3 regions of the Streptomyces sp. R33 genome follow, and region 2 is predicted to be linked to each of the others. Evidence: riboswitches for the same ligand, from Rfam matches in the RefSeq annotation. Region 2 holds a riboswitch; each other region holds the start of a gene.

Region 1 (10,385 bases), 3.3 Mb from region 2:
ACACCGTCCCCGTCCCCTGTCCACCCCGTCCCGCGCAGGTCGGCAGCCCCCTCCCCTCCGGCTCCGCCGCGGGGATGCCCCAAGGCCGCGCTCGATCTGCTCACCAAGGCCCGCGCGGGCCTGGCCGAGGCCGCCCGGCTGGACCGGCCGGGCGAGCGGTACGCCACCGCCCACCTCGCCGCGCTGCGCACCGCCGCGGCCGTGCTCGCCGCGCGGGGGCGGCCGGAGCCGGTGGGCGCGCGGCGCCGCCCGCGGATCCGCAGCGCGTGGGAGGTACTGCCGGAGATAGCGCCGGAGCTGACGGAGTGGAGCGCACTGTTCGCCTCCGGCGCCGAGCGCCGGGCGCGGGCCGAGGCGGGGATACGGGATGCGGCGTCGGTCCGGGACGCGGACGATCTGGTGCGTGCCGTGGAGATGTTCCTGCGGCTGGTGGAGCGGATGCTCGCCCTCCAGCCGGTGGCGCCGACGCTGCCCCAGCCCCGTCCCGAGCCTCCGGAGCCTGCGGACGCGGGCTGACCCCGGCCGGGCAGCCGGGGGTGATCGGCAGGGCATGCTCCAGGCAATAGGGTGGGGTTCGCATCTCCCACCCTTGTCGCGCCGAGGAGCCATCAGCCGTGTCGGACACTTCCCGCCCCCGTGCCTCCCTCCGCACCGCCGTGGTGTGGGAGGTCCTCAAGGAGGCGCTCGACCGCCGGGTGAAGGCGACCGGGCGGGATGTGCTGGACGTGCTGGACACCGGCGGCGGCACCGGCAAGTTCGCCGTGCCGGTGGCCCGGCTGGGCCACCGGGTGACCGTGGTCGACCCCAGCCCGAACGCACTGTTCGGGCTGGAGCGCCGCGTCGCCGAGGCCGGTGTCGCCGACCTGGTGCGCGGCGTGCAGGGCGACGCCCAGGGCCTGCTGGACGTCGTCGAGCGCGACGCGTACGACGTGGTGCTCTGCCACGGCGTGCTCGAGTACGTGGACGACCCGGCCGAGGGCGTGGCCAACGCGGTCGCCGCCCTGCGCCCCGGCGGCACGCTCAGCCTGCTGGGCGCCGGCCTCGGCGGGGCCGTGCTGGCCCGTGCCCTCGCCGGGCACTTCACCGAGGCCCGTACGGCGCTCACCGACCCGGCCGGCCGCTGGGGCGCGGGCGACCCGGTACCGCGCCGTTTCACCGCCGAGCAGCTCACCGAGCTGGTCGGCGGGGCCGGCTTGGAGGTCGGCGCGGTGCACGGGGTCCGCGTCTTCGCCGACCTCGTCCCCGGCGTCCTGGTCGACACCGAGCCGGGCGCGGTCGAGGCGCTGCTGCGCCTTGAGGAGGCAGCCGCCGAACTGCCGGCCTTCCACGCGGTCGCGACGCAACTGCACGTCCTGGGCGAGAAGCGCGCCTGATCTGCGGAGCTTCCGCTCACGGAGTACGCCGGACACCCTCCGATCGGGTGTCCGGCCCCGTATGATCGTGCGCAGTACCGGCATGGTGGACGGGCCGTTGGGGAATAAGCGCCTCAGTGACCGCCCTCCCGGCGGTACGGTTTCGCGCAGGGTTTTGCTCAGGCGGCGCCTTTCCGGGCGGCGTCTTCTCCGGGCAGTGTTTGGAACCTCGCGCAGAGGGCGGGTATCACGGGGGCGATTCCCCGCCTATCCTGAAGGGGACCCCTGGTCGCTACCCCCCGCGACCGACGGATGAGGAGGACTCCCGTGCCGCTCTCGGAGCACGAGCAGCGAATGCTCGAGCAGATGGAGCGAGCGCTGTACGCCGAAGATCCCAAGTTCGCGACAGCGCTTGAGGGAAGCGGACTGCGTACGTACACCCGGCGACGGGTCTACCAGGCAGTCGCAGGCATTGTGGTGGGTATCGCGCTCCTCATGACCGGTGTGATCATTCCGAACGTACTCTGGGTCAGCGTGGTGGGTTTCCTCGTCATGCTCGGCTGTACGGTCCTCGTGGTCACCGGTTGGCGCAAGGCACCCAAGCCTGGCGAGCAGCCCGTCTCCGGCAGTGCAGGCGGTTCGGCCCACGGCCGCAACCGACAGCGTCGGTCGATGATGACCCGCATCGAGGAGCGGTGGCAGCGCCGCCGCGACGAGCAGGGGCAGTAGGCCCCCCGCAGACACGGGTGAGGGGACGGTCGCCGCACGGCGACCGTCCCCTCACCGCTCTGCCCCGCCGGTCCGCGTGATCGGTCCGGGTCCCGGATCGCCCCTTCCGAGGCGCGATCCTGCGGCATGATGACCCGGTGAGTGTGCTCCCCCTGGTCTTCACCAGCGGCTGGGCCAGTGGGATCAACGCCTACGCCGTGGTCCTCCTGCTCGGCATCTTCGGCGCGACCGGACTGACCGACGAGGTCCCCGAGTCCCTTCAGCGCACCGACGTGCTCATCGTCGCCGGTGTGCTGTTCCTCTGCGAGGCCGTCGCGGACAAGATCCCGTACGTGGACTCGGTCTGGGACACGGTGCACACCGTGATCCGCCCGGTGGCCGGTGCTGTGGTGGGCGCCCTGCTGGCCGGCCAGAGCGGCTCGCTCTCCGACATCGCCGCCGGCGCGATCGGCGGTTCCACGGCGCTGGCCAGCCATTTCGTCAAGGCCAGCACCCGCATGGCCGTCAACACCTCGCCGGAGCCGTTCAGCAACATCGCGCTGAGCACCGCCGAGGACCTGGGCGTGGCCGGCATCGTCACGTTCGCGATGTTCAACCCCCAGGCCGCCGCGATCATCGCGGCCGTCCTGCTGGCGGCCGGTCTGGCCATACTCGTGTTCCTGTGGACCCGGATCCGCCGCTTCCTGCGCCGCCGGGCCCAGCGCCGCGAGGAGAAGAAGCTCGCCGCCGAGGAGCGCGAGGCGGCCGCGCGGGCCGCGGTGCCACCCCGCTGACTTCCCGCGCCACCCCGCTGACCTCCCGCGATCCCGCTCGATAGGGTCATCCGCATGGCACGAATTGCGGTGATCGGCGCCGGCATGGGCGCGATGGCTACGGCGGCCCGGCTGGCCGTGGCAGGGCACCAGGTGACGGTGTACGAGCGCGGGTCCACCTACGGCGGCTCCGTCGGCCGGTACGAGCAGGGCGGCTTCTCCTTCGACACCGGGCCCGGTCTGCTGCACCTGCCCGCCGTCTACCGCGACCTGTTCGTCAAGACCGGCAAACGGCCCCTGGAGGACTGCGTCGAGCTCGTCCAGGTCGACCCGGCCGTCCGGCACGTCCTGGCCGACGGGACAGCCGTCACCCTCCCGGGGGGCTCGCGCGGCGGCGCCGCCGCCGTCCTCGACGAGGCCTTCGGCGCGGGCGCCGGCGAGCGCTGGAACGGGGTCCTGGGCCGGGCCCGGGACGCCTGGAACGCCACCCGCCGCCCCCTGCTGGAGGAGCCGCTGCGCCCCGACTGGCAGGTGCTGGGCGGCGATCCGTACCCCGCGCTGCGGGGGAGCGGCCTGCTGCGCCGCCGCCCGCCGACCCTCGCCGAGGTGGCCGGGCGCGAGCTGGGCGGGGAGCTCGGCGAGCTGCTGGCCGCCCGGGTGCGGGCGTACGGGATCGACCCCGCCACCGCGCCCGCAGCGGCGGCCGTGCTCCCGTACATGGAGCAGACCTTCGGCAGCTGGTACGTGCGCGGCGGGATGCGGGAGCTGGCCACCGCCGTGTACGAGCGCTGCCGGGAGCGGAAGGTCGCCTTCGTCCTCGACGCACCGGTACGGAAGGTCCTGGAGCGGGACGGCCGGGCGGCCGGGCTGCTGCTGGCCGACGGCACCGAGGCCGCCGCCGATCTCGTGGTCTGCGGGGTCGACCCGCGGCAGCTGGGGACCCCGCTGCCGGCCGGCGGCGCCCCGGCCCGCGGGCCGGGGGTGGCGAGCAGGCTGACCCTGCTGCTCGCGCTGCGCGGAGCCCGCCCCGCGGACGCCGTCCACCGCACCCTGGTCCACTCCCCCGGCACCCAGCTGACCGTGCTGCGCCCCGACGACCCCGCGATCCGGCCCGACGCGGACCACGAGGCCGTCACCGTGAGCGCCGTCTGCGGCCCTGGAGGCGCCTCTGCGCCCCGCGAGGAGGAGTTGCTGGACCTGGCCGCCCGGGCCGTTCCCGGGCTGCGCGAGCGGCTGCTGTGGACGCAGGCGCGTACGCCCGCGGACATCGAGGCGGCCACCGGCGCGCAGGGCGGCGCGGTGCCGCCGCCCGCCCTGGCCGGGGCCGGCGGCCGGATGCTCTACCCCGCCAACACCACGGCGCTGCCGGGGCTGTTCCTCGCGGGCGGCTGGGCGCACCCCGGCGGCGGGCTCGCGCACGCCGGGATGACCGGGGCCCTGGTGGCCGGACTCATCGTGGAGGGCGCGGAGTTCCGCGGCTCCCAGTGACACGGACGCCCCCGGGGAAGGAACCCCGGGGGCGCACGCGCTGCTTCACGGCCTCCTCGGCCTCACGGCCTCAGTAGCGGTACTGCTCGTACTCGCCGGAGCCCTGGTACGGGTACTCCTGCGGCTGTTGCTGCGGGTACGGCTGCTGCTCGTCCCCCGGGTAGGGGTGGGCGGCCCCGTCGGTGGACCGCTGCTGCGGCACCCACACCCCGCCCGGCGGGGTGTCCATGGAGTACTGCTGCTGCCCGCCCGCGCTCGCGTACGGGTCGGCGGAGTAGTCGGCGTACGGGGTGTAGTCGTACGGCTGTTGCGGGATGACGGCCCCGCCGGTGCCGATGTACGGGTCCGAGTAGGCGGCGTAGACCTGCTGTTCGCCGCCGGCCGGATAGCCCGTGGAGTAGTCGTAGCCGCCCTGGCCCGTCGGCTCGTAGGACTGCGCGTCGTAGTAGGGCGCGTACTGGTGGGCGTCCTGCTCGGCCGTGGAGAACGGCGGGGCGAACGCCGCCGTCCGCCCCGCGTCGGCGGTGGGCGCGAAGCTCTGTATCCCGTACGACCCGGTGTCCTCGGGCAGCGGCTCCGGGCTGTAGAACTCCTCGGTCGCGGCCTGGAACTGCGGCTCCGGCCGCTCCTTGCCGGACGCGTCGGGCGTGTCGGCGCCGTCGGCGTCCCCGTCCGTCCCCTCGGACCCGTACTCCAGCCCGGTCACCTGCAGCGCGGGCTCGGGGCGCGGACCGCCCGCCCGGCGGCGCCGGGTCTTCCGTACGGGCTCACCGCCCCGGCGCAGCGCCCAGCCGGCCTCGAAGCCCTTGCGGAAGGAGAGCGTCACCAGGGTCTGGCCCACGGCGAACGCGGCCGCACCGACGCCGATGACCAGCACCGAGGGCAGCACCACCCCGGCGACCACACCGAGGAACCCGGCGAACGCGAGCAGGCGCCAGCGCAGCCGGGCCTTGTACTGCATCAGGACCTCGGCAAGCAGCCACAACGCGACGAAACCGAACGCGATGTAGAGGACCGTCATTCCCATGCGTGGCACCTCTCGGTACGGCCGCCCCGCCCAGGAACAAGGGGGCCGGCCGATCAGGCCCGCTGGTGCAGGCCCAGGTTCTCGTAGATCTCGAGAGTCGCCGTGGAATTGTTCAGCGTGATGAAGTGCAGCCCCGGGACACCCTCGGACAGCAGCCGCGCGCAGAACTCCGTGGCGAACTCGATCCCAATGGAGCGTACAGCGGCTGGATCGTCCTTGACGGCGAGCATGCGCTCTTTCACGGCTGCGGGGAAGACTGCGTTGCTGAGTTGTGGCAACCGGTCGAGCTGCTTGATGCCCACAACAGGCATGACCTCGGGGATGATCGGGGTCTCGCAGCCCGCCTTCCCGGCGCTGTCGCGCAGCCGCAGATAATTCTCCGGATCGAAGAACATCTGGGTGATCGCATAGTCGGCGCCGGCGCGGCACTTGTCCACGAAGTGACGGATGTCCGTGTCCCAGTCCTCCGAGCGCGGGTGCATCTCGGGGAAGGCCGCGACGCCCACGCAGAAGTCCCCGGACTCCTTGAGCAGTCGGACGAGGTCGGCCGCGTAGTGCACGCCCTCGGGGTGCGCCAGCCAGGGGCCCATCGGGTCGCCCGGCGGGTCTCCGCGCACGGCGAGCATGTTGCGGATGCCGGCGTCGGCGAACTGGCCGATGACATTGCGCAGCTCGGCGATGGAGTGGTCGACCGCGGTGAGGTGCGCGACGGGGGTCAGGGTGGTGTCGGCGGCGATCTGCTGGGTGGCCTTGACGGTGCCGCCGCGGGTGGAGCCGCCGGCCCCGTAGGTCACGGAGACGAAGCTCGGGCCCACCGCCTCGATCCGGCGCAGCGCGTTCCAGAGGTTGCGCTCGCCCTTCTCCGTCTTGGGCGCCCAGAACTCGAAGGAGTACGACGGGCTCCCGGACGCCAGCAGGTCACGGACCGTGCGTGCACGGTCCGTACGGGTGGAAGCGGTTCCAAGGGCCATACGGGCAGGTTAGACGCGTGTTCGCGGTCACCGAAGCGGTGTCCGCCTTTTGGACACGTTTTTGGACACCTGCACGGGGGTCCTGCGACGGCTTAGGCGGAAACGCGCTCCCGGACCCGCTTGGCCAGGTCGGCGGCGGCCGCACCCGGGTCGGAGGCCTCGGTCAGGGCGCGGACGACCACGATGCGGGTGGCTCCGGCGTCGAGGACCTCGTCGAGGTTGCCCGCGTCGATGCCGCCGATGGCGAACCAGGGGCGGGGCTGCGCCAGCGAGGCCGCGTACCGGACCAGCCCGAGGCCGGGGGCGTACCGGCCGGGCTTGGTGGGGGTGGGCCAGCAGGGGCCGGTGCAGAAGTAGTCCACGCCCGGCTCGGCGACGGCGGCGTCGACCTCGGACTCGGCGTGGCAGGACCGGCCGAAGAGCACCCCGTCGCCGAGGATCGCACGGGCGGCGGGCACCGGGATGTCGCCCTGGCCCAGGTGCAGGACGTCGGAGCCGATGGCGTGGGCGACGTCGGCGCGGTCGTTCACCGCGAGGAGCCTGCCGTGCCGGCGGGCGGCCTCGGCGAAGACCTGGAGGTGCTCGAGCTCCTCGCCGGCCTCCATGCCCTTGTCCCGGAGCTGGACGATGTCCACGCCTCCGGCCAGGACCGCGTCGAGGAACTCGGGGAGGTCCCCCTGCCGCTTGCGGGCGTCCGTGCACAGGTAGAGCCGGGCATCGGACAGCTGGGCGTTCGCGGACATGGGTACCCCCCGGGGTGGAAGCGGTGCACGGGCCGTCCAGGGCCCGTGCACCGCGGATGGATCAGGCGGCCCGGATCACCGGGCCGCTCGGGTCGCTCGGGTCGCTCGGCTCAGAGGGCGAGCGCCTGAGCGCGGCGCTTCACCTCCGTGCCGCGATTCTCACTCAGCGCCTGGACGGGGGTGCCGGGCAGGGTCGGGTCGGCGGTGAAGAGCCATTCCAGCATCTCCTCGTCGGAGAAGCCGTCGTCGCGGAGCACGGTCAGCAGGCCCGCGAGGCCCTTGACGGTCTTGTCGCCGTCGATGAAGGCGGCGGGCACCTGCAGCGCGCGGTTCTCACCGCGGCGTACGGCGATCAGCTGACCTTCCTTGACCAGCTGGCGGACCCGGGTCACTTCGATGTCGAGCATCTCCGCGATGTCGGGGAGGTACAGCCAGGCGGGGACAAGGGCATCGATCTTTGCGTCAATCTCGGTCACGAGCACAAGCCTGCCACCTCGGACCGACACCCGGTACCCGAGCCGACCCGTCCGGGTCTGCGGGCCCCCTCCGCACCGTCTAGACCAGCGCCGATTTCAGCGGGGTCGCCGGGTCGGAGACCTTGGCGGGGTCCACGGGGGCGCCCGTCTCGATCAGCTTCCGGCCCTGCGCCAGGTCCCGCGGCCGACCCACCGCCAGGACCGCGACCAGCGCTCCCGCCCGGAGCCAGCACACCGACCACGCCGCCTCGGCCGGGTCCCCGCGCCACATGAGCTCGTCCGCCCCCGCATGGTGCCCCGCGTACTGCACGAAGCGCCCGAACTGCTCCGACCAGAAGTACGGCACCGGGTCGTAGACCTGCACCGGAGCCGCCGCCACGATGTTCGCCGCGACCACGCGCGGCCCCTGCAGGGCGTTGTCCCAGTGGTGCACCAGCAGCCGCGCCCCGTAGCGCCCCGACGGGAACGACGCGCAGTCGCCGACCGCGTACACCCCGGGCAGGGAGGTCCGCAGGTACTCGTCCGCGGTGACCGAGCCGTCCGGGCCGAGCGCGACCCCCGATTCCGCCAGCCACCGGGTCGCCGGCCGGGCCCCGATGCCCACGACCACCGCGCCCGCCGGCAGCTCCCGGCCGTCCGCGAGCAGGACCCGCCCGGACTCCACCGAGGCCACCTTCGCGCCGGTCAGCAGGGCGGCCCCGGCCTCCTCGTACCAGCGGGCCATGGGGGCCGCGACCTCCGCCGGCAGCGCCCCGGCCAGCACCCGGTCCGCCGCCTCGACCACGGTCACCGCGCAGCCCGCCTCGCGCGCCGCCGTGGCGAACTCGGCGCCGATCCAGCCGGCCCCGACGACCACGGTCGCCGGCGCCTGGGCCAGCACCGGGCGCAGCCGGGCCGCGTCGTCCAGGGTGCGCAGCAGGTGCACGCCCTGGACGCCCTCGGACCCGGGCAGGGTCAGTGGTTCGGCGCCGGTCGCCAGTACGAGCACCTCGTACGGGACCGGTCCCGCCTCGGTGTCCAGCTCGCGCTCGGCGGCCCGCAGCCCGGTGACCTCCACCCCGAGCCGGAGCTCGATGCCCAGCCCCTCGAAGTCCACGTCGAAGGCGGAGTCCTCGGCCTTGCCGAGCAGCACCGCCTTGGACAGCGGGGGCCGGTCGTAGGGCTGGTGGGGCTCGGCGCCCAGCAGGGTCAGGGGGCCGCTCCACCCCTGCTCCCGCAGCGCGACCGCGGTCTGCACCCCGGCCATTCCGGCGCCGACGATGACGACGCCGCTCTGTGTCTGTTCCGTCTGCTCGCTCACACCGCCCAGCCTAGCGATCTGACGCACCGTCAGGAACAGCGGCCGGGGGAACGGCCGGGGAGGCAGCCTTACCCGGCCCCGGCGCCGGGGTTAGTCTGGCCGTCGTACCTATCGCGGGAGTCCGGGCGTACCGGGCTGAGAGGGAGGCTGGACGGCCTCCGACCGTACGAACCTGATCCGGGTCATGCCGGCGAAGGGAGGGGCTGGACGCCCATGCACTCATCTCGGAAGGGATCCGCCAGGGGATCCGACGTCCTCGTCATCGGGGGCGGGATCATCGGCCTGGTCACCGCCTGGCGGGCGGCCCGGCGCGGGCTGCGGACCGCGCTCGCCGATCCGGCGCCCGGCGGCGGCGCCGCTCAGGTCGCGGCCGGCATGCTCGCCGCCGTCACGGAGCTGCACTACGGCGAGGAGACCCTGCTGGGCCTCAATCTCGCCTCCGCCGGCCGCTACCCGGAGTTCGCCGCCGAGCTGGCCGACGCCAGCGGAGGGATGGACATCGGCTACCGCGCCTGCGGCACGCTCGCCGTGGCCCTCGACGCCGACGACCGGCTCCACCTGCGCGAGCTGCACGCCCTGCAGCGGCGCTGCGGCCTGGAGTCCGAGTGGCTCACCGGCCGCGAGTGCCGCCGCCTGGAGCCGATGCTGGCCCCGGGCGTACGCGGCGGCCTGCGCGTGGACGGCGACCACCAGGTCGACCCGCGCCGGCTGGCGGCCGCGCTGCTGGCCGCCTGCGAGGGCGCCGGCGTGGAGATCCACCGGGCGGACGCCGAGCAGCTGCTCACCGCCGCCGACCGGGCCGCCGGGGCACTGCTCGACGACGGTACGGAGCTGCGCGCCGACCAGGTGGTGCTGGCCGCGGGCTCGCTCAGCGGCCGGCTGGCCGGCGTACCGGCGCAGGTGCTGCCGCCCGTACGGCCGGTCAAGGGCCAGGTGCTGCGGCTCGCGGTGCCGGCGGCGTACGCGCCGTTCCTGTCGCGGACGGTCCGGGCGGTGGTCCGCGGCAGCCACGTGTACCTGGTGCCGCGCGAGAACGGCGAGCTCGTCATCGGCGCCACCAGCGAGGAACTCGGCTGGGACACCACGGTCACCGCGGGCGGCGTGTACGAACTCCTGCGCGACGCCCATGAGTTGGTACCCGGCATCACCGAACTGCCGCTGACCGAGACCCGGGCGGGGCTGCGGCCCGGCTCCCCGGACAACGCCCCGCTGCTCGGCCCGACCGACCTGCCCGGCCTGCACCTGGCCACCGGGCACTACCGCAACGGGGTGCTGCTGACCCCGCTCACCGGCGACGTCATGGCGGAGCTGCTGACCACCGGCGTGCTCCCGGAGATCGCCCGCCCGTTCACCCCGCGCCGCTTCAGCGTCGCACGTCAGGAGTCCTACGCATGACGATCTCCGTCAACGGCGAGCCGCGCGAGGTCGCGGCCGGCACCACCCTCGACGCGGTGGTCGCCATCCTGACCGCGGCCCCCTCGGGCGTCGCGGCCGCACTCAACGAGACCGTGGTCCCGCGCGGGCAGTGGCCGCTCACGCCGGTGGGC
Region 2 (10,385 bases):
GCTCGGTGAACGGCGCGACGGCCGCGCTCGTCGTCGGCGAAACCGTCCTGCCGGGTGCCATCGGCGTCCTGTGGCTGGGCGACGCATCGCGGCCGGGCCTGGCCTGGCTGGCGGCCCTCGGCTTCGTGCTGGCCGTCACGGGCGCGGTGGCCGTCGCCTGGTACGGCAACCACGACGGCGCAGAACCCCCCGCCGCACCCGGATCCGAACCCGAATCCAGCCCCGCCGAATCCAGCCCCGCCGGCGTCTGAGGCGCGAAGGCCCGGGGGACGAGCCCCGCGCAGCGGCTACGCAGCCGGCAGCACGACCACCTCGGCCGGGGCGAAGGACACCGCAACCCGGTCCCCCATGGCCGGGGCCCCGGCCAGCCCGCACTCCGCCTCCAGCTCCGGCCCGGCCTCCGGCCGCAGCCGCAGCGCCACGTGCGTCCCGCGGAACGTCCGCGCGAGCACCTCACACCGCAGCCCCGCCGCCGCCAGCACCACGCCCGCCGGCCGGATCAGGATCCGCCGCTCGCCCTCCGGGGACCCGGCCGGCACCAGGACCTTGCCCCACGCCGTCATCGCGGCCTCTCCCGACACCACCGCCGGCACCACGTTCTCGAACCCGAGGAACCGCGCCACGAACTCCGAGGCCGGCCGCTGCCACACCTCCAGCGGGGTCCCGGCCTGCGCGATCCGCCCGTCCCGCATCACCACCACCCGGTCGGCCAGGGCGAAGGCCTCCCCCTGGTCGTGGGTGACGGCCAGCACCGTGGTCCCGAGCCGGGAGAACAGCCCCCGCAGCTCCACGACCAGCCGCTCGCGCAGCCCCCGGTCGAGCTGCCCCAGCGGTTCGTCCAGCATCAGCAGCCGCGGTGAGGGGGCCAGCGCCCTGGCGAGGGCGACCCGCTGCTGCTCACCACCCGACAGGGAGGACACGGACCGGCCCTGGGCCCCGGGCAGTCCGACCAGCTCCAGCAGTTCCGCGACCCGGCCCTCGCAGGCCCCCCGGCCGGAGCCCCGCATGCGCAGCCCGAACGCGACGTTCCCGCCCACGTCCCGGTGCGGGAACAGCTGGTGGTCCTGGAACATCAGGCCCACCCCGCGCCGGTGCACGGGCACCCGCTCCTGGTCCGCACCGCCGAGCAGGACCCGCCCGGCGGATACCGGCTGGAGCCCGGCGACGACCCGCAGCAGTGTGGATTTGCCGCTCCCGCTCGGCCCGAGCACGCACACGATCTCGTGCTCGGCGACCGCGAGGTCCACGGAGTCCAGTGCATCGAAGACGGCGCGCTCGCCGAAGCGGACCGAGACCCCGGCCAGTTCGAGCAACGTCATCAGAACTCTCCCGAGGTCTTGTCGGGGCGCAGCCGCTCCAGCACCAGCAGGGAGACCGCGCACACCAGCATCAGAATCGTGCTCAGGGCCATCGCCTGCCCGTAGTTGAGCTCACCGGCCCGCCCCAGCAGCCGCGCCACGGCCACCGGCAGCGTCGGACGGTCCGGCCGCGCGATGAAGACGGTCGCCCCGAACTCCCCCAGCGAGATGGCGAAGGCGAACCCGGCCGCGATCAGCAGCGCCCGCCGCACCAGCGGCAGGTCCACCTCCCGCCAGGCCCTCAGCGGGGACGCCCCGAGCACCGCGGCGGCCTCCCGCAGCCGTGCGTCCACCGCGCGCAGCACCGGCAGCATGGTCCGTACGACGAACGGGACGCCCACCAGCGCCTGGGCCAGCGGCACCAGGATCCACGAGGTCCGCAGATCCAGCGGCGGCTCGTCCAGGGTGATCAGGAAGCCGAAGCCGACCGTCACCGCCGACACCCCCAGCGGAAGCATCAACAGCGCATCGAACCCGCGCACGAACCGCCCCCCGCGCCGGGTCAGTGCCGCGGCCGCGAGCCCCCCGATCAGCAGGGCGATGGCGGTGGCGGCGAGCGCGTACTGCAGGGAGTTCCAGATCGCCTCCAGCGGTGGCACGAGGAACGTTCCGCCGCCGGCGCCCGCGTCCTGGAGCGCCCGGTAGAAGCCGAACCCGTACCCGCCGGGGGCGTCGAAGGACCGCTCCACCAGCACCAGCAGCGGGGCCACGATCAGCAGCGCCACCGTCACCAGCACCCCGCCGAGCAGGGCGCGCTGCCCCGGTCCGCTCGGCCGGTGTGCGGTCCGCGCCGGGTCCACCAGCCGCAGGGCGGTCTCCCGCCGGCGCACGGTCCAGGCGTGGACGGCGAGGATCAGGCCGACCGCCACGAACTGCACCATCGTGAGGACGGCGGCCGTCGGCAGGTCCAGCAGCTGCGCGGTCTGCCGGTAGACCTCCACCTCGAGGGTGGCGTACGAGGGCCCGCCCAGGATCTGCACGACGCCGAAGGAGGTGAAGGTGAAGAGGAACACCATCAGCGAGGCGGCGGCCACGGCCGGTCCGAGCGCGGGCAGCGTCACCCGCCGCCAGGCGGCGAACCGTCCGGCGCCCAGCACGCGGGCGGCCTCCTCCTGGCGCGGGTCGAGCTGCGCCCAGAGTCCGCCGACCGTCCGTACGACGACGGCGTAGTTGAAGAAGACGTGGGCGAGCAGGATCGCCCACACGGTGGTGTCCAGCCGGACGCCCCACAGCTCGTCGAGCAGTCCGCCGCGCCCGACCAGCGCCAGGAAGGCCGTGCCGACCACCACGGTCGGCAGCACGAACGGGACCGTGACCACCGCCCGCAGCAGTTGTTTGCCGGGGAACTCGAAGCGCGCGAAGACGTACGCGCCGGGGAGTGCGATCAGGAGCGTGAGCGCCGTGGACGCGCACGCCTGCCAGGTGGTGAACCAGAGCACGTCGGCGATGTCGGGCCGGGTCAGCACCTCGCCGATCCGGCCGAACTGCCAGCCGTCCTCGGTCTTGATCCCGCGGCCGACGATCGCGGCGACGGGGTAGGCGAAGAACAGCCCGAAGAAGGCGAGCGGTACGGCCATCAGGGCGAGCCTGACGGCCGTACCGCGTACGCCCTCCTTCGCGGGAGTGCTTTCGCGTGCGCTCTGGCGTCCTACTTCACGACGAGCGAGGACCATGTCTTGACCCACTGCTCACGGTTCTTGGCGATGGTCTCCGGAGCGACGTTCTCGGGCTTCTCGATGACCACGCCGTGCTTCGTGAACAGCTCCGGCAGCTTCGCGTCCTTGACCACCGGGTTCACGAACATCTGCAGCGGCATGTCCTCCTGGAACTTCTTGCTCACGAGGAAGTCGAGGAGCGCCTTGCCGCCCTCCTCGTTCTTCGCGCCCTTGAGCAGGCCCGCGAACTCGACCTGGCGGAAGCAGGTGCCGGTGGAGACGCCCGTGGGGGCCTCGGCCGGCTGCGGCTCGCCGTACAGGACCTCGACCGGCGGGCTGGAGGCGTAGGAGACGACCAGCGGGCGGTCGCCCTTGGCCTTCTTGCCGCCCGCGGAGCCCGAGAAGCGCTCGTTGTAGGCCTGCTCCCAGCCGTCGACGACCTCGACGCCGTTGGCCTTGAGCTTGGTCCAGTAGTCCTTCCACCCTTCCTCGCCGTACTTGCCGACGGAGGCGAGGAGGAAGCCGAGGCCAGGCGAGGAGGTCGCCGCGTTCTCGGTGACCAGCAGGTTCTTGTACTCCGGCTTGATCAGGTCGTCCAGCGTCTGCGGCGGGGCGAGCTTCTTGTCGGCGAAGTACGCCTTGTCGTAGTTGACGCAGATGTCGCCGGAGTCGATCGGGGTGACCCGGTGCTCCTTGTCGAGCACGTACTCGGGCTTCACGTCGGCCAGGCCCTTGGCCTCGTACGGCGTGAAGATCCCGTTGTCGAGGGCGCGCGAGAGGAGCGTGTTGTCGACACCGAAGAAGACGTCGCCGCGCGGGGAGCCCTTGGTGAGGATCTCCTGGTTGAGTGCGGCGCCCGCGTCCCCGGACTTCAGGACCTTGACGGTGTAGCCGCTCTGCTGCTCGAACTCCTTCAGGACCGTGTCGGTCACGTTGAAGGAGTCGTGGGAGACGAGCGTGACCGTCTTGGGCTTCGGCGACCCGCTCGCGCCGCCCTCGGACTTGTCCTTGGCGTCGCCGCCGCCGCAGGCGCTGAGCGTGGCGACGCCGAGCGCGGCCGCGAGCGCTGCGCCCGCGAACTTCTTGGTGGTGCTCACTGGTGATTCCTCCTGGGATGACCAGGAGAAGACGCGGCCCTGCCCGGCGCTCAGTGCGAGCGGTCGCCGGGCAGGGCGCAACAGCTTGAGTGATGACCGAACTTCCTACCCCGAATGACCGGGGCGAGGTTCAGAGGGTCTGCGGATGACGGTTACCGCACTCTCAGCGCTGTGGCGCTCCCCTGTCGGAATATGCAATTGGTTCGGCCACAGGGTACCCCGTGGCCGAACCGGGGCGGAGGAAACCGCAGGCTAGCGCTCCGAGGCCGCCAGCTGGCCGCAGGCTCCGTCGATCTCCTGGCCGCGGGTGTCGCGGACGGTCACCGGCACGCCGTGGCGGGCGATGGCCTCCACGAAGGCCTTCTCGTCCTCGGGACGCGAGGCCGTCCACTTCGAGCCCGGCGTCGGGTTCAGCGGGATCAGGTTGACGTGGACACGCTTGCCCTTGAGCAGCCGGCCGAGGAGGTCGCCGCGCCAGGCCTGGTCGTTGATGTCGCGGATCAGCGCGTACTCGATGGAGATCCGGCGGCCCGACTTCTCCGCGTACTGCCAGGCCGCGTCGAGTACCTCGCGGACCTTCCAGCGGGTGTTCACGGGGACGAGGGTGTCGCGCAGCTCGTCGTCCGGCGCGTGCAGCGAGACCGCGAGGCGGCACTTGAAGCCCTCGTCGGCGAACCGCAGCATCGCCGGGACCAGGCCGACGGTGGAGACGGTGATGCCGCGCTGCGACAGGCCCAGGCCGTCGGGCTCGGGGTCGGTGAGGCGGCGGATCGCGCCGACGACCCGCTTGTAGTTCGCCAGCGGCTCGCCCATGCCCATGAAGACGATGTTGGACAGCCGGGCCGGGCCGCCGGGGACCTCGCCGTCGCGCAGCGCGCGCATGCCGTCGACGATCTGGTGGACGATCTCGGCGGTGGACAGGTTGCGGTCCAGGCCCGCCTGGCCGGTGGCGCAGAACGGGCAGTTCATACCGCAGCCGGCCTGCGAGGAGATGCACATGGTGACCCGGTCGGGGTAGCGCATCAGCACGGACTCGACGAGCGTGCCGTCGTGCAGCTTCCACAGGGTCTTGCGGGTGGTGTCGTCGTCGCACGAGATGTGCCGGATGACGTTCATCAGCTCGGGCAGCAGCTCCTGCTGGAGCTTCTCGCGGGAGCCCGCCGGGATGTCGGTCCACTCGGCCGGGTCGTGCGCGTACCGGGCGAAGTAGTGCTGCGAGAGCTGCTTGGCCCGGAAGGGCTTCTCACCGATCGCGGCGACCGCCTCGCGCCGCTCCTCGGGCGTGAGGTCGGCGAGATGCCGGGGCGGCTTCTTGGCTCCGCGAGGGGCGACGAAGGTGAGCTCTCCCGGGACGGGGCGGGCCATGGCAGGTACTCCTCGTAAGACGAAAGGCGCGCCGCAGAAGCAGCGCGCCTTTCAAGAGTAACCGCCCGGACCCACCCAAAGCCTTCGGACGTACGTCGCCCCCGCTCAGCGGGGTCCCCCCGGTGAACCGCCCGCCGGCCGGAACCCGCGGGAGCCCGGTTTCAGCCGGTGCCGACGAAGGCCGCCAGCAGCAGCCACACCACCGGGGCGGTCGGCAGCAGGGAGTCGAGCCGGTCCATGATGCCGCCGTGGCCCGGCAGCAGCGTGCCCATGTCCTTGATGCCCAGGTCCCGCTTGATCATCGACTCGCCGAGGTCGCCCAGCGTGGCGCTGACCGCGACGGCGAGACCGAGCAGCAGGCCCTGCCACCAGGCACCCCCGTCGATCAGGAACTCCATGCACAGCGCGCCGGCCCCCATCGCGAAGGCCACCGCCCCGAACAGCCCCTCGCGGGTCTTGCCTGGGCTGATGCGCGGCGCCAGCTTGTGCTTGCCGAAGCGCCAGCCCACCGCATAGGCCCCGGTGTCGCTGACCACGGTCAGCAGCAGGAACGTGACCACGCGCTCCGGACCGTCGTCGGCGGTGAGCAGCATCGCGACGAAGGTGGCCAGGAAGGGCACGTAGAACGCCGCGAAGACGCCCGCGGTGACGTCCTTGAGGTAGTCCTCGGGCGGTTCGGTCATCCGCCAGACCAGGACCGCCAGCGCGGTCAGGGCCATGGCCACCCAGGCGCCCTCGGCCCCGCGGACGTATCCGGCGATGACCATGGCGGCGCCGCCGACCGCGAGCGGGACGAGCGGCGCCTTGATGCCCTTCTTCTCCTGGAGCCGGGAGGTGAGCTCCCACAGGCCCACGACGACCGCGACGACGATGACGCCGACGAAGACCGCCTTCACGATGAACAGCGAAGCGAAGATCACCGCACCGAGGCCGACACCGACCCCTATGGCGGCACGCAGGTCTCGCCCCGCCCGCTTCTTCTGCGGCGGGGGCGAGGCGTCCTGCGGTGCCTGCGAGGGCGGAGGCGGGGGGCTGGGCATGGGCTCCTGCGGCGGCGTCTCGGCGCGGAACGGGGGGCCGCCGTCGGCGGCGGCCCCCCGATCGCGTGCTTCCCGGTCGTCGAAGTCACGGCCGGCGGCATCGGGCACGATGGGCATGGGCCGAGTGTGCGGGCCCACCAGCGCATCGTATGCGGGACCCGCCGGAACCTGCTCCGTGGCCCAGGGAGAGTCGTTCATCAGACCTCGAGGAGCTCGGCTTCCTTGTGCTTGAGCAGCTCGTCGACCTGCGCGACGTACTTCGCGGTGGTGTCGTCGAGCTCCTTCTCCGCGCGGCGCACCTCGTCCTCGCCGGACTCCTTGTCCTTGACGAGCTTGTCGAGGGCGTCCTTCGCCTTGCGGCGGATGGAGCGGATCGAGACCTTGGAGTCCTCGGCCTTGGTACGGGCGACCTTGATGTACTCCTTGCGGCGGTCCTGCGTCAGCTCGGGGAAGGTCACCCGGATGATATTGCCGTCGTTGCTGGGGTTGACGCCCAGGTCGGAGTCGCGGATGGCCTGCTCGATGTTGCGCAGGGCGCTCTTGTCGAACGGGGTCACGATCGCCATGCGCGGCTCGGGCACCGAGAAGGACGCGAGCTGGTTGATGGGCGTGATGGCGCCGTAGTAGTCGGCCACGATCTTGTTGAACATCGCCGGGTGCGCACGACCGGTGCGGATCGCGGCGAAGTCTTCCTTGGCGACGACGACGGCCTTCTCCATCTTCTCCTCGGCCTCGAGGAGGATTTCTTCGATCACCACGTGCTCCTGCATGTCAGATTTGGATGGTTCAGGCGGGCGGGGCGGGCTCGGCCCAGTGGGGCCGGGCCCGGCGTCGGGACGCTCAGGCCCGGGTGCCCTGGTCGCTCACGAGCGTGCCGATCTTCTCACCCTTGACGGCGCGGGCGATATTGCCCTCGGCGAGCAGCTCGAAGACCAGGATCGGCAGCTTGTTGTCACGGCACAGCGTGATGGCGGTGGCGTCGGCGACCTTGAGGTCGCGGGAGAGCACCTCGCTGTACTCCAGCGCGTCGAACTTCACCGCGTCGGGGTTCTTCTTGGGGTCGGAGTCGTAGACGCCGTCGACGCCGTTCTTGCCCATGAGCAGGGCCTCGGCGTCGATCTCCAGGGCACGCTGGGCGGCCGTGGTGTCGGTGGAGAAGTACGGCATGCCCATGCCGGCGCCGAAGATGACGACGCGGCCCTTCTCCAGGTGGCGTACGGCGCGCAGCGGGATGTACGGCTCCGCGACCTGGCCCATGGTGATGGCGGTCTGCACGCGCGAGTCGATGCCTTCCTTCTCCAGGAAGTCCTGGAGGGCGAGGCAGTTCATGACGGTGCCGAGCATGCCCATGTAGTCGGACCGCGCACGGTCCATGCCCCGCTGCTGCAGTTCGGCGCCGCGGAAGAAGTTTCCGCCGCCGATCACGACGGCGATCTCCGCGCCGTCACGGACCACCGCGGCGATTTCGCGCGCGATGGCATGGACGACGTCGGGGTCGACGCCCAGTCCTCCACCACCGGAGAAGGCTTCGCCCGACAGCTTCAGCATGAAGCGGCGGCCCTTCTTGTCGTGGTCGCTCTTGTCGTCGGAAGCGGTGTGGGGGTCCACGCCCTGATTCATGGAGATCTCCTCGTGCACATACGAAGAAGGCCATTGCCGGTGGGTCCTCGCGGTTCCCTCTACGGCAATGGCCTCCTCGTCAGATCTGCGGTCGTTCCGCGCGCGGGCGGACGACTGCTTCAGACCCTACCGGGGTCCGGTGTCCGTCGTGTACGGACGGACTCAGATGCCGACCTTGATGCGCGAGAAGCGCTTCAGGGTGACACCGGCCTCGTCCAGGACCTTCTGGACGGACTTCTTGTTGTCCAGCGCGTACGGCTGGCCGAGGAGGGTGGCCTCCTTGAAGAAGCCGTTGACGCGACCCTCGACGATCTTGGCGATGGCAGCCTCGGGCTTGCCCTCCGCGCGGGTGACCTCTTCGGCGATGCGGCGCTCGGACTCGACCTTGTCGGCCGGGACGTCCTCGGCGGAGAGCCACTGCGGGGCGAACGCGGCGATGTGCTGCGCGACGCCGCGGGCGACCTCGGCGTTCTCCTTGTCGAGCTCGACCAGGACGCCGATCTGGAACGGCAGGTCGGGCATGGTGCGGTGCATGTACGCCGTGACGTAACCGCCGGCGAACTGCGCGAAGCGGTCCAGGACGATCTTCTCGCCGAGGTTCGCGTTCGCCTCGTCCACGAAGGCGGTGACGGTCTTGCCGGGCTCGATCTCGGACGCGAGCAGCGCCTCGATGTCGGCCGGGGAGGTGGCGGCGACGTGCGCGGCCAGCTGGTTGGCGACGGCCAGGAACTTCTCGCCCTTGGCGACGAAGTCCGTCTCGCACTTCAGCTCGACGATGACACCGGAGGTGTTGTCGTCGGCGATGAGGGAGACGACGGCACCGTTCTCGGCAGAACGGCCCTCGCGCTTGGCGACGCCCTTCTGACCCTTGATACGGAGGGCCTCCATGGCCTTGTCGACGTCGCCGTCGGCCTCGACCAGCGCGTTCTTGCAGTCCAGCATGCCGGCGCCGGTGAGCTCGCGGAGCTTCTTGACGTCAGCGGCGGTGTAGTTCGCCATGAGTCTGTGATTCTCTCTCGAAGTCGTAGATCTACGGGTGAACGGCGGAGGCGCCGCGCTTTTGGCGCGGCTCCCCCGCCGTCATCGTCCGTGCTGCGAGTGCCCGGCGCATGAACGCCGGGCGCTCTCAGTGGGTCAGGCCTGCTCGGCGTCGGCGGCCGGGGCCTCGACAGCCTCGGCGGCCGGGGCCTCGACAGCGGCCTCGGCCGGAGCGGCCTCGGCGTCGTCGGCCTTCTTCTCGCCCTCGAGCAGGTCGCGCTCCCACTCGGCGAGCGGCTCGGCGGCGGCCTTCTCGCCCGGCTTCGAGTCACCGGTCGCAGCGCCGGAGCGGGCGATGAGGCCCTCGGCGACGGCGTCGGCGATCACGCGGGTGAGCAGGGTGACGGAACGGATCGCGTCGTCGTTGCCCGGGATCTTGTAGTCGACCTCGTCGGGGTCGCAGTTGGTGTCGAGGATCGCGACGACCGGGATGTGGAGCTTGCGCGCCTCACCGACGGCGATGTGCTCCTTCTTGGTGTCGACGATCCAGACGGCGCTGGGAACCTTCGACATCTCGCGGATACCACCGAGGGTCTTCTCCAGCTTGGTCTTCTCGCGGGAGAGGACCAGGAGCTCCTTCTTGGTGAGACCCGAGGCGGCGACGTCCTCGAAGTCGATCGCCTCAAGCTCCTTCAGACGCTGGAGGCGCTTGTAGACGGTGGAGAAGTTGGTGAGCATGCCACCCAGCCAGCGCTGGTTGACGTACGGCATACCAACGCGCGTCGCCTGCTCGGCGATGGCCTCCTGGGCCTGCTTCTTGGTACCGACGAACATGATGGAGCCGCCGTGGGCAACGGTCTCCTTGACGAACTCGTAGGCGCGGTCGATGTACGACAGCGACTGGAGCAGGTCGATGATGTAGATGCCGTTGCGCTCGGTGAAGATGAAGCGCTTCATCTTCGGGTTCCAGCGACGGGTCTGGTGACCGAAGTGGACGCCGCTTTCCAGCAGCTCCCGCATCGTAACGACGGCCATGGCCATCTCCTTGGTTTCTCGGTTTGGTTCCTGACGCCCCACCGCGCCCTGCCCCCGAGAAGGGGACCGAGAGACGCTTTCACCCGGCCTGAGCGGCTGGTGCTGGGGCGTGCGAAGTCGACCCGGTGACCCGGATCGCCGTAAGAAGTGTACGGGACCGGGCGGTATGCCAGGTGACGCCGTTGTCCACACCCGGCCGCCTGTCCACAGGCGCGGTCACGCTGCGCGAGCCGGCGG
Region 3 (10,385 bases), 1.6 Mb from region 2:
GGATTAACCCAGGCGGGGGAACGTGAGGTGGCAAACCGCTCACACCGCGGGAATGGGCGGATAGGGTGGCAATCTGTGCCGTTCTCCTGGGTTGAAGGCCGGTAGCGCCGCCCTGACCTGCGGCAATCTCCAGTTCGAGCCGAGCGCGACCTCCAGGTACCACGGCATGTGCGGGGGCGGCCCCCGCAGGGCTGGCCCTCCCAAGGCCCGCCGCCACGCCTGGGGGTGAGCTTTGTCTTCGGTTCACAATGCCGGTGTGCCAACGCTGATCGGTTCGGTGCAGCGAGCGTTGAGACTGCTCGAAGCAGCGGGCTCCCACGGCGAGGGAGCCCCGGCGAAACAACTGGCGCGCGAGGCCGGGCTCCCGCTCCCCACCGCGTACCACCTGCTGCGCACCCTCACCCACGAGGGCTATCTGCGGCGCGAGGGCGGAGTGTTCGTTCTCGGCGCCGCTGCAGGCCGGCTCGCGGGCGGCGGACTGCAGCAGAAACGTCGCAGCATGATCCTCGACTCCCTCGCGCACTTCCGCGACGCGGTCGGGGCCCCCGTCTACTTCGCGGTGTTCCGCGACGGTGAGATCGAGCTCATGGGCGTTTCGGACACCCCGGCCAGCCCTGCCGTCGAGGAATGGGCCGATTTCCGTGCGACCGGGCACGCGCACGCCATCGGGCAGTGCCTGCTGGCCCAGCTCGACGAGGAGACGCGCAAGGACTACTACGACCGGCATCCGGTCGAGGCCGTCACCCAGTACACCGTCCGCGACCAGCGCGCCCTGGAAGACCGGATCGGGTCCCTCGGTCGCATGCAGCCGGTTACGGAGAGTCAGGAGTACGCGCTGGGCACGGTGTGTGCAGCCATCCCCATCACGGTCGGCGATACCGCCGCAACCATGGCGATTTCACTGCCTTTGCACCAGGCGGATCAATTGCTGTGTGTGGTCGATCGACTACGGAGTGAAGTAGGCGCGCTGTTGAGCACCCTCTCGTTCTCTATCAGTATCTGAAAACTCACTCCTTGTGATCTGCAAGCGCGTCCACCACCCTTGTCAAGAGGGCCCTGGGGGATCATTCCTGGCCACTTCCACTACAGCGGGGTAGTCAATGCGCGAGTCGGTACAGGCAGAGGTCATGATGAGCTTCCTCGTTTCCGAGGAGCTCTCGTTCCGGATCCCGGTGGAACTCCGGTACGACACCCGTGACCCCTACGCGGTGCGCCTGACGTTCCACCTTCCCGGAGACGCGCCCGTGACCTGGGCGTTCGGCCGGGAACTCCTCCTCGACGGCATCAACAAGCCGTGCGGTGACGGCGATGTGCACATCGCCCCCACCGACCCTGAGGAGCTGTCCGATGTCCACATCCGGCTCCAAGTCGGCTGCGACCGGGCCCTGTTCCGCGCCGGCGCCGCGCCGCTCGTGGCGTTCCTCGACCGCACCGACCGGCTTGTTCCGCTCGGTCAGGAGCGCAACCTCGGCGACTTCGAGGGCAACCTCGACGAGGCGCTGGACAGGATCCTGGCCGAGTCGCGGCAGAACGAGCAGAACGCGGGCTGACCGGACCGGACAAGCCGAGCCGCCCCGGGCCCCCGAGCCACCCGGGTCTTCTCAGCGCTTGCGCCGCCGTCCCCGGCCCCGGCGGACCGGCCCAGGGGCCGCCGCTCCGGCCGGGGATCCCGGTCGGTCGGCAGAAACCACCAGCGCGGCAAGCGCCGTTGTCACCGGGACCGAGGCCACCAGGCCGATGGACCCGACGAGTGTCCGTACGATCTCCTCCGCGACCAGCTCGCTGTTGGCCACCGAACCCATGCTGCTGTTCGCGATCGAGAACAGCAGCAGCAGGGGCAGCGCCGCGCCCGCGTAAGCCAGTACCAGGGTGTTGACCACCGATGCGATGTGGTCGCGGCCGATCCGGATGGCCGCACGGTACAGGGAGCGGGACCCCATCGCCGGGTCGGCCTGGTGGAGTTCCCAGACCGCCGAGGTCTGGGTGACCGTCACATCGTCGAGCACCCCCAGAGATCCGATGATCACGCCTGCAAGCAGCAGGCCGCTCATGTCGATGTCCGGGTAGAGCCCGTGGATCAGGCCGGTGTTGTCGTCGGTGTTGCCGCTCAGGAACGCCCAGTCGACGAACACCGAGCCCAGCAGCCCGATCAGCAGCAGCGAGACGAGCGTGCCCAGGACGGCGACGGAGGTACGGGCGCTCAGTCCGTGGCACATGTACAGCGCGATGAGCATGATGGCGCTGGCGCCGATGACGGCAACGAGCAGCGGGTTCGAGCCCTGCAGGATCGCCGGGAGGATGAAGAGCGTCAGCACGCCGAAGCTGACGACCAGCGCGACCAGCGCGAACACGCCACGCATCCGGCCGACGACGACCACCGCCACGGCGAAGAGCCCGGCCAGCACCGCCAACGGCAGCTTGCGGTTCACGTCGATCACGGAGTACTGGAGATCCCGGGGCGCGTCCGGCGCGTATGCGACGACCACCTCCTGGCCGTTCTCCAACTGCCGTGGAGCGCCCGGCTGGACGATCTCGAAGAAGGTGCGGCCCTTGTCGGATCCGGTGCCGACCTCGATGGTGGCCTTCTTGCACTCGCCGGTCTGCGCGGCCTGGGCCTCGCGGCCCTCCGGGGTGGAGACGTTGCCGGTGGGCGGCACCTGCGAGGCGTTCACGGATTTGCAGTCGACCTGTTCGAGCGCGACGACCCGGCCCTGCTGGGTCTGCCGGTCGAACCCCACCCCGGAGCGCTCGTGGGCGGGAGCGCCGCCCGGCCAGAGCACCACCATGCCGGCGAAGACGGCGACGGCGAAGGGGATCAGTACGGCCGCGATGACCTTGCGCAGGTGCTTCGAGACGGGCGCCGCCGGCCCGTGGCTGTGGGAATGACCATGGGAGTGGCCCTCGGAAGGGCCGTGGTCGTGCCCGGCGGCCGCGTGGGCGTGGTCGGTGTGACCCGTGGGCTCGGGGTGCTTGGGGGGAGTCTGCGGCGAGGACGTCACCGGCAGATCATCGCAAGAGTTGAGGGGGCCCACTGTTCAGCACGCCACAGATGACGCTAGCGTGGGGGCACCTTTGCACAACGCGGGAGCTCGGAGCACCGGGCTGAGAGGGCGCTGATCACCGTACGCGCAGTACACATGCGTACGGGAAGAGGCTGCGTCGACCGCCGAACCTGTTACCGGGTAATGCCGGCGTAGGGAGATCAGGTCTCATGACCATTCAGGACGCACGCACGCCTGCCGTCAGCCAGGACGCCGACGGCCAGACCGAGCGCCAGCCGGGCTGGCACAAGGGCTACGTGGCGGGCTCCCGGCCCGACATCCGGGTGCCGGTCCGCCAGGTCCACCTCACCAACGGCAAGGACGTGACGCTCTACGACACGTCGGGGCCGTACACCGACCCGCAGATCGAGACCGACGTGCGGCGCGGCCTGCCGCCGCTGCGCGAGAACTGGATCATCAGCCGCGGCGACACCGAGGAGTACGCGGGCCGTCCCGTGCGCCCCGAGGACGACGGCATCAAGCACACCTCGCCGCGCGGTGGCCTGAAGAACCTCGACGCGGTCTTCCCGGGCCGCCCCCGCCAGCCCCGCCGGGGCCGTGGCGGCGCTGCCGTCACGCAGCTCGCGTACGCCCGCCGCGGTGAGATCACCCCGGAGATGGAGTACGTCGCGATCCGCGAGAACGTCTCCCCCGAGGTCGTCCGCGAGGAGATCGCCGCAGGTCGCGCGGTGCTTCCCGCGAACGTGAACCACCCGGAGATCGAGCCGATGATCATCGGCAAGCGGTTCCTGGTGAAGGTCAACGCCAACATCGGCAACTCCGCTGTCACCTCCTCCATCGAGGAGGAGGTCGACAAGATGACCTGGGCGACCAAGTGGGGCGCCGACACGGTCATGGACCTCTCGACCGGCCGCAACATCCACACCACCCGCGAGTGGGTGCTGCGCAACTCCCCCGTGCCGATCGGCACCGTGCCGCTGTACCAGGCGCTCGAGAAGGTCGACGGCCGCGCCGAGGACCTGACCTGGGAGATCTACAAGGACACGGTCATCGAGCAGGCCGAGCAGGGCGTCGACTACATGACGGTCCACGCCGGCGTGCTGCTGCCCTACGTGCCCCTGACCGCCCGCCGCAAGACCGGCATCGTCTCGCGCGGCGGCTCCATCATGGCCGCGTGGTGCCTGGCGCACCACAAGGAGAACTTCCTCTACACGAACTTCGAGGAGCTCTGCGAGATCCTCGCGACGTACGACGTCACGTACTCGCTGGGCGACGGCCTGCGCCCCGGCTCCATCGCGGACGCCAACGACGCGGCGCAGTTCGCGGAGCTGAAGACGCTGGGCGAGCTGAACACGATCGCCAAGCGGCACAACGTGCAGACCATGATCGAGGGCCCGGGCCACGTCCCGATGCACAAGATCAAGGAGAACATCGACCTCCAGCAGGAGATCTGCGAGGAGGCGCCGTTCTACACGCTCGGCCCGCTGACCACGGACGTCGCCCCGGCGTACGACCACATCACCTCGGGCATCGGCGCCGCGATGATCGCCTGGTGGGGCACCGCGATGCTCTGCTACGTCACGCCGAAGGAGCACCTGGGCCTGCCCAACCGTGACGACGTGAAGACCGGCGTCATCACGTACAAGATCGCCGCCCACGCGGCGGACCTGGCCAAGGGCCACCCGGGCGCCCAGGAGTGGGACGACGCCCTGTCGGACGCGCGGTTCGAGTTCCGCTGGGAGGACCAGTTCAACCTGGCCCTCGACCCGGACACGGCCCGTGAGTTCCACGACGAGACGCTCCCCGCCGAGCCGGCCAAGACCGCGCACTTCTGCTCCATGTGCGGTCCGAAGTTCTGCTCGATGAAGATCTCCCAGGACATCCGCCGTGAGCACGGCGGAGACCTGAAGGCCGATGAGATCGAGGCGGGCATGGCGGAGAAGTCCGCCGAGTTCGCGGCGAGCGGCAACCGGGTCTACCTCCCGCTGGCGGACTGACCCGACCGCCGTGGTGGCGCTGCTCCGGGGAGGAGGAGGGGACTCCCCAGAGCAGCGTCCCCGGAACGGAATTGCTTGCGCTGGAGTGCACTCCAACTCCTACAGTGCGGCCCCATGACCATGAGATATCGCAGTCTGGGCGGGACCGGCATAGAGGTCAGCGCGCACTGCCTCGGCACGATGATGTTCGGATCGGTGGGGAACCCGGACCACGACGAGTGCGCCCGGATCATCCATGCCGCGCTCGATCAGGGCATCAACTTCGTCGACACCGCGGACATGTACTCCGCAGGGGAGTCCGAGGAGATCGTCGGCAAGGCGCTGAAGGGGCGGCGCGATGACGTCGTGCTCGCCACCAAGGTCCACTTTCAGATGGGGGAGGGACGCAACCGCAGAGGGAACTCGCGGCGGTGGATCGTGCAGGCCGTCGAGGACAGTTTGCGGCGGCTGGACACCGATTGGATCGACCTCTACCAGGTGCACCGGCCCGACCACTCGACGGACGTCGAGGAGACCCTCTCGGTCCTCGGAGACCTGGTGCGGGCGGGCAAGATCCGTGCCTTCGGCTGCTCCACCTTCCCCGCCGAGGAGATCGTCGAGGCGCATCACGTCGCCGAGCGGCGGGCTCTTCCGCGGTTCCGGACGGAGCAGCCCCCGTACTCGATCCTCGCGCGCGGGGTGGAAGCCTCCGTCCTGCCGGTCGCCCGGCGGTACGGGATGGGCGTACTGACCTGGAGTCCGCTCGCCTCCGGCTTCCTGTCCGGAAAGTACCGGCTCGGCGGGCCCGTCGACATGAGCTCGGGGAGGGCGGCGCTGACGCCGGCGCGCTTCGACCCGGCGATCCCCGGCAACGTGGCGAAGCTGGAGGCCGTGGAACAGCTCCTCGAGCTCGCCGACGGCATCGGCTGCACGCTGCCCGAGCTGGCGGTCGCCTTCCCGGTCGCGCATCCCGCAGTCACCTCGGTGATCATCGGCCCGCGGACCATGGACCAGCTGAACTCGCTGGTCAAGGGTGCCGGACTGGTCCTCGACGACGCGGCACTCGACCGGATCGACGAGATCGTGCCGCCGGGGACGAACCTCTACCACCCGGACGGCGTGTGGCGCCCGACGGCTTTGACCGACACCGCGCAGCGGCGGCGCGCCCCGGGGGACCGGTCGGCGGGCCAGTAGCCGTACAGCGCGATGTTTCACGTGAAACAGGGACGGACTGCCCACCTGGGCCGTCAGGACGTCTCGGTCTCCGGGCCGCCGAAGTCGGGGCCGGTGAAGTCCGGAGGCGAGTAGCCGGGCCGGGGTCCCTGTGAAGCGGATCCCGGGCTGGTGAAGTCGGGCCGGGAGTATCCCAAGTTGGGGATGCGCCCGGCCTTCGGCGTGCGGGGGGCCGGATACACGGGCCCCGCGCTCGGATCGGCCAGCGCGTCCCGCAGGAACGGCAGGATGCCCCGCTCCAGCAGGGCGTGCCGCCAGGCCTCGCGGGCCTGCGCAAGCTCGTCGGGTATCGCACCGTCCTCGGCCACGACCTCCGTCGCGCGGTTGCGGACGGCCGTCACCAGCAGCCCGATCACCGCGAACAGCAGCGAGACCACGGTCAGTGCGCCGAAGAGCCAACCCGCCGTCAGCATCGTGTCGGCGAAGGCGGGTTCGGGCTCGATCGCCTTCAGGGTGTACCCCACCAGCAGGAAGATCAGCATCGCGGTGCCCGCCAGGACCGGCGCGAGCACCGCGACCACGGCGCTGACCCCGGCGCCGTCGTCGCCCTCGTCCTGCCCGGCACTCCTGTCCGCACCCGCCGATCCGGGGGTGGACAGGGCCTCGTCGCGCCGTTCGCCGCGGAGTTTCACGTAGTGGTCGTACTCGGCCGCGGCCGCGGCCGTCAGCAGCGCGCTGGCCCCGACGGCCATCGTGCGCAGTTGTTCGGCGTTCAGCCGTTCGCCGAGCGCGGCGAGCTCGGGCCGTTCGTGTGCGGTACGCAGCGCCTCGTCGAGGAGCCGATCGAACTCGGGTCGGTCTTCGGTCAGCAGGTGCGGAGCGCTGTTCATGTGCATCCCCCGATGCTCCGTGGGGACCGGTTTGCCCGCGTAGACCCGGGCGCCGGCACAAACGGAGGAGAGCCTGCTACGGATAGGGCGATGGTAGAGCGCCCATGCCACGCCGTGACAGGGGCTTTCCTGAAATTACCCCCCTTCTGATAACCCTCAGTCGCTCAGCGGGAGTTGCACGACCAGCAGTTTGCCCGCCATCGTGACCCCGCCGTCCATGGCGATCGCGAGTCCGTCCGCATACACGTGCGGTCCGGTCACGGCCTCCGGGCCGCGGGACTCGTCGCCGTCCTCGGTGCCCACCTCGCCCAGCAGGTACGGGATCGGGCTGTGCCCGTGCACGACCCGGCCGCCGCCGTAGGTGTCGAGGAGGTCGCGTACGGCCTGGGGGCCGGTCTCCTCGTCGCGGAAGGCGAACCGCTTGGTGAACTTGCGGAAGAGGTCCCAGGTGATGTCGGCGTCGTTGCGGTTGAGCAGCTCGTGGATGGTGTCGTTGACGTCCTCGATGGAGTCGCCGTAGTCGAGGTACGCGGTGGTGTCGGAGTGCAGCAGCAGGTGCCCGTCCTCCAGCACGGCCGCGTCCAGCCGTGACATCCACTGCAGGTGCACGTCCTCCAGGCGCTCCATGTCGGTGCGCTGGCCGCCGTTGAGGAGCCAGGCGGCCTGGAAGGTGGCGGTGCCGGCGCCCGAGGCGACGGGGGTGTCGCCGAACCGCTTGGCGCCGATGAGGAGCAGTTCGTGGTTGCCCATGAGCGCCTTGCAGTAGCCGCCGGATGCGGCGGCCTCGGCGGAGAGGCGCATCACGAGGTCGATGACGCCGATCCCGTCGGGCCCGCGGTCGGTGAAGTCGCCGAGGAACCAGATGCGTGCGTTGCCGGCAGACCAGCGGCGCTCGGCGTCGATGAGGCCCTGCGCCTGGAGTTCGGTGACGAGCTCGTCCAGGTAGCCGTGGACGTCGCCGACGACGTACAGCGGCCCGGGGCCCGCGGCCGGGGACTCCTGGGGAACGTACACGACCTGGACGGTGTCACCCGGTCCGCCGCGGCCGATGATCGGCAGATCGCGGTGCGTGGGGGTGTAGCCCTCGTCGAGGTCGTCCTCGTCGGCCGGAACGCCCGCGGCGGGCGCCTGGCCCAGGGGCGGCGCCGGGGGCACGGGTGCGCCCTCCCCGTAGTACGCGGGGTACTCGCCGTACACGGGGGCTTCGTCGGGAAGCCCGCCGGCCACGCCGTACGGGGCGGGCTCGGTGACCGGAACTCGGAAGTCCCGCAGCGTCTCCGTCCGCATCGCGGGTCCCTGACCGGCCCCCTGAGTCATCGACCCCTCCACCACCGTCGCGCTGCCGTACACCTGCGGACCCTCCTGACCTCCGGGGCGGAGGGTCCGTGATGTCGTGCGCCCATCATAGGAATGCGGCTCGCGCTCTGTGACGCACCAGGGGTGGTGAATCCTGGGCGGAACCAATAGTTCCTGCCGCTTTCTCCCGAAATGGGTGTTGCTGAAATCCTCGGCGGGGCCGTCAGCCCCGCCGGTTTCGCGGTGTGGCGGTCAGTCCTTGGCCGGTGACCGGGGCGGACTGACGGTCGTACGGGGCTGCCTGCGCTGCGAGGAGGTGCGGACGATCAGCTCGGTCGGGACGACCTGTTCGACCGGGCGCCCGGTGCCGACCCCCTCGATGGCGTCGATGAGCAGCTGCACGACGGCGGTGCCGATCCGGCGCGGTTTGAGGGAGAGGGTGGTGATGGGCGGTTCGGTGTTGGCGTACACGGTGGACTCGCTGCAGCAGACGAGCAGCAGGTCCTCGGGGACGCGCAGGCCGTAGCGCCGGGCGGCGGCGAGCAGGTCGGTCCCGTTGGGGTCGAACAGCCCGTAGACGGCGTCGGGCCGGTCGGGCCGGGCGAGCAGCCGGTCCGCGGCGACGGCGCCCGCGCACGGGTCGTGGGCGGGGTAGGACTCGTAGACGGGGTCCTGGCCGACGCGCTCGCACCAACTGAGGTAGGCGGTGGTGGAGAGCCGGGTGTAGGTGTCGGTGGTGGTGCCGGTCAGCAGCCCGATACGGCGGGCTCCGGCGGCGGCGAGGTGGTCGAGCAGGTTGAGTACGGCGGCCTCGTGGTCGTTGTCGACCCAGGCGGTGACGGGGAGGGAGCCGGCCGGACGGCCGTCGGAGACGACTGGGAGGCCTTGGCGGACCAGTTCGGTGACGACGGGGTCGTGGTCGGAGGGGTCGATGACGACGGTGCCGTCGAGGGCCACGTTGGACCACACGTCGTGTCGGGAGGTGGCGGGGAGGATGACGAGGGCGTAGCCGCGGGCGAGCGCGGCGGAAGTGGCGGCCCTGGCCATCTCGGCGAAGTAGGCGAATTCGGTGAAGGTGAAAGGTTCATCCCCGTACGTCGTCACGGTCAGACCGATGAGGCCCGACTTGCCGGTACGGAGGGTGCGGGCCGCGGCGGAGGGGCGGTAGCCCAGCCGGTCGGCGACCTCGCGAACGTGGCGGCGGGTGGCGTCCGGCAGCCGCCCCTTGCCATTGAGCGCGTCGGAGACGGTTGTGATCGAGACGCCCGCTGCGGCGGCCACGTCCCTGATGCCGGCCCGGCCCTGTCGGCCGGCGGCCCGCCGGGTGGTCTCGGTCCGGCTCACCTGATGCTTCCCTGCTGCTGTCATGGCGAGCCGATAGTAGGGCTCGGCGGGGTGGGTGGTCCGGGTGCATATGCACGCGTTGACAGGAACGATTCTGCATGGTTCGCCACCCCCAATGACCTTGGAATTAAAGGCATTTGAGCGCGGAGAGTGAGCGGGGCGTTTGTCGTCGGGTACGGGCATGCCAAAGCGGTGTGGTCTCGGGCCGGTCTCAACTCACCTGTACGAGGGATGCGCGCCACGGCGTGGGCCACCGGCGTGTGCATATATGCGTGCGCTCCCCCGCAATCCCGGCGCCGCCATTTTCGGAAGAGCGGAATCCTCATAAGGTGAGCAGTATTGAGTCGACGGCGACGTCGTACGGGACGGTCGAGGAGGACCTGCGGTGAGCGAGAAGAGCCCGAAGCTGCGCGCCGAGCTGGACGGCATTCCCACCTACAAGCCCGGGAAGCCCGCTGCCGCGGGCGGGCCCGTCGCGTACAAGCTGTCCTCGAACGAGAACCCGTACCCGCCGCTGTCCGGGGTGCTGGAGACCGCGGTCGCAGCCGCAGGACAGTTCAACCGCTACCCCGACCTGGCCTGCACGGCCCTGGTGAACGAGCTCGCCGAGCGGTTCGGGGTGCCGGTCGAGCACATCGCCACCGGTACGGGGTCCGTGGGCGTGGCCCAGCAGCTGGTCCAGTCGACGGCCGGCCCGGGCGACG

What was found. Region 2 has a riboswitch for thiamine pyrophosphate ahead of AB5J51_RS13065 (thiamine ABC transporter substrate binding subunit). Riboswitches for the same ligand answer to the same signal wherever they lie in the genome.
Region 1: it holds a riboswitch for thiamine pyrophosphate, as region 2 does, so the genes downstream of both, thiO (glycine oxidase ThiO) here and AB5J51_RS13065 (thiamine ABC transporter substrate binding subunit) in region 2, are expected to answer to the same signal.
Region 3: it holds a riboswitch for thiamine pyrophosphate, as region 2 does, so the genes downstream of both, thiC (phosphomethylpyrimidine synthase ThiC) here and AB5J51_RS13065 (thiamine ABC transporter substrate binding subunit) in region 2, are expected to answer to the same signal.

Annotation. Positions count from the first base shown of each region.
Region 1 is NZ_CP165727.1:6,176,416-6,186,800, reverse strand. Features, by position in the region: gene AB5J51_RS28480 (SAV_6107 family HEPN domain-containing protein) at 1-516, shown strand, start outside; gene AB5J51_RS28475 (bifunctional 2-polyprenyl-6-hydroxyphenol methylase/3-demethylubiquinol 3-O-methyltransferase UbiG) at 615-1,373, shown strand; gene AB5J51_RS28470 (DUF3040 domain-containing protein) at 1,680-2,081, shown strand; gene AB5J51_RS28465 (DUF4126 domain-containing protein) at 2,219-2,854, shown strand; gene AB5J51_RS28460 (NAD(P)/FAD-dependent oxidoreductase) at 2,909-4,321, shown strand; gene AB5J51_RS28455 (hypothetical protein) at 4,392-5,348, opposite strand; gene metF (methylenetetrahydrofolate reductase [NAD(P)H]) at 5,402-6,319, opposite strand; gene thiE (thiamine phosphate synthase) at 6,412-7,062, opposite strand; gene AB5J51_RS28440 (Rv2175c family DNA-binding protein) at 7,173-7,538, opposite strand; gene AB5J51_RS28435 (NAD(P)/FAD-dependent oxidoreductase) at 7,618-8,838, opposite strand; TPP riboswitch at 8,942-9,054, shown strand; gene thiO (glycine oxidase ThiO) at 9,052-10,233, shown strand; gene thiS (sulfur carrier protein ThiS) at 10,230-10,385, shown strand, end outside.
Region 2 is NZ_CP165727.1:2,912,829-2,923,213, forward strand. Features, by position in the region: gene AB5J51_RS13050 (hypothetical protein) at 1-251, shown strand, start outside; gene AB5J51_RS13055 (ABC transporter ATP-binding protein) at 288-1,319, opposite strand; gene AB5J51_RS13060 (iron ABC transporter permease) at 1,319-2,935, opposite strand; gene AB5J51_RS13065 (thiamine ABC transporter substrate binding subunit) at 3,007-4,110, opposite strand; TPP riboswitch at 4,195-4,304, opposite strand; gene rlmN (23S rRNA (adenine(2503)-C(2))-methyltransferase RlmN) at 4,363-5,475, opposite strand; gene AB5J51_RS13075 (phosphatidate cytidylyltransferase) at 5,637-6,713, opposite strand; gene frr (ribosome recycling factor) at 6,713-7,270, opposite strand; gene pyrH (UMP kinase) at 7,356-8,135, opposite strand; gene tsf (translation elongation factor Ts) at 8,298-9,134, opposite strand; gene rpsB (30S ribosomal protein S2) at 9,270-10,148, opposite strand.
Region 3 is NZ_CP165727.1:4,550,932-4,561,316, forward strand. Features, by position in the region: gene AB5J51_RS20805 (IclR family transcriptional regulator) at 266-1,003, shown strand; gene AB5J51_RS20810 (SsgA family sporulation/cell division regulator) at 1,101-1,550, shown strand; gene AB5J51_RS20815 (YibE/F family protein) at 1,602-2,999, opposite strand; TPP riboswitch at 3,072-3,217, shown strand; gene thiC (phosphomethylpyrimidine synthase ThiC) at 3,212-4,999, shown strand; gene AB5J51_RS20825 (aldo/keto reductase) at 5,120-6,172, shown strand; gene AB5J51_RS20830 (hypothetical protein) at 6,226-7,047, opposite strand; gene AB5J51_RS20835 (metallophosphoesterase) at 7,198-8,373, opposite strand; gene AB5J51_RS20840 (LacI family DNA-binding transcriptional regulator) at 8,590-9,705, opposite strand; gene hisC (histidinol-phosphate transaminase) at 10,067-10,385, shown strand, end outside.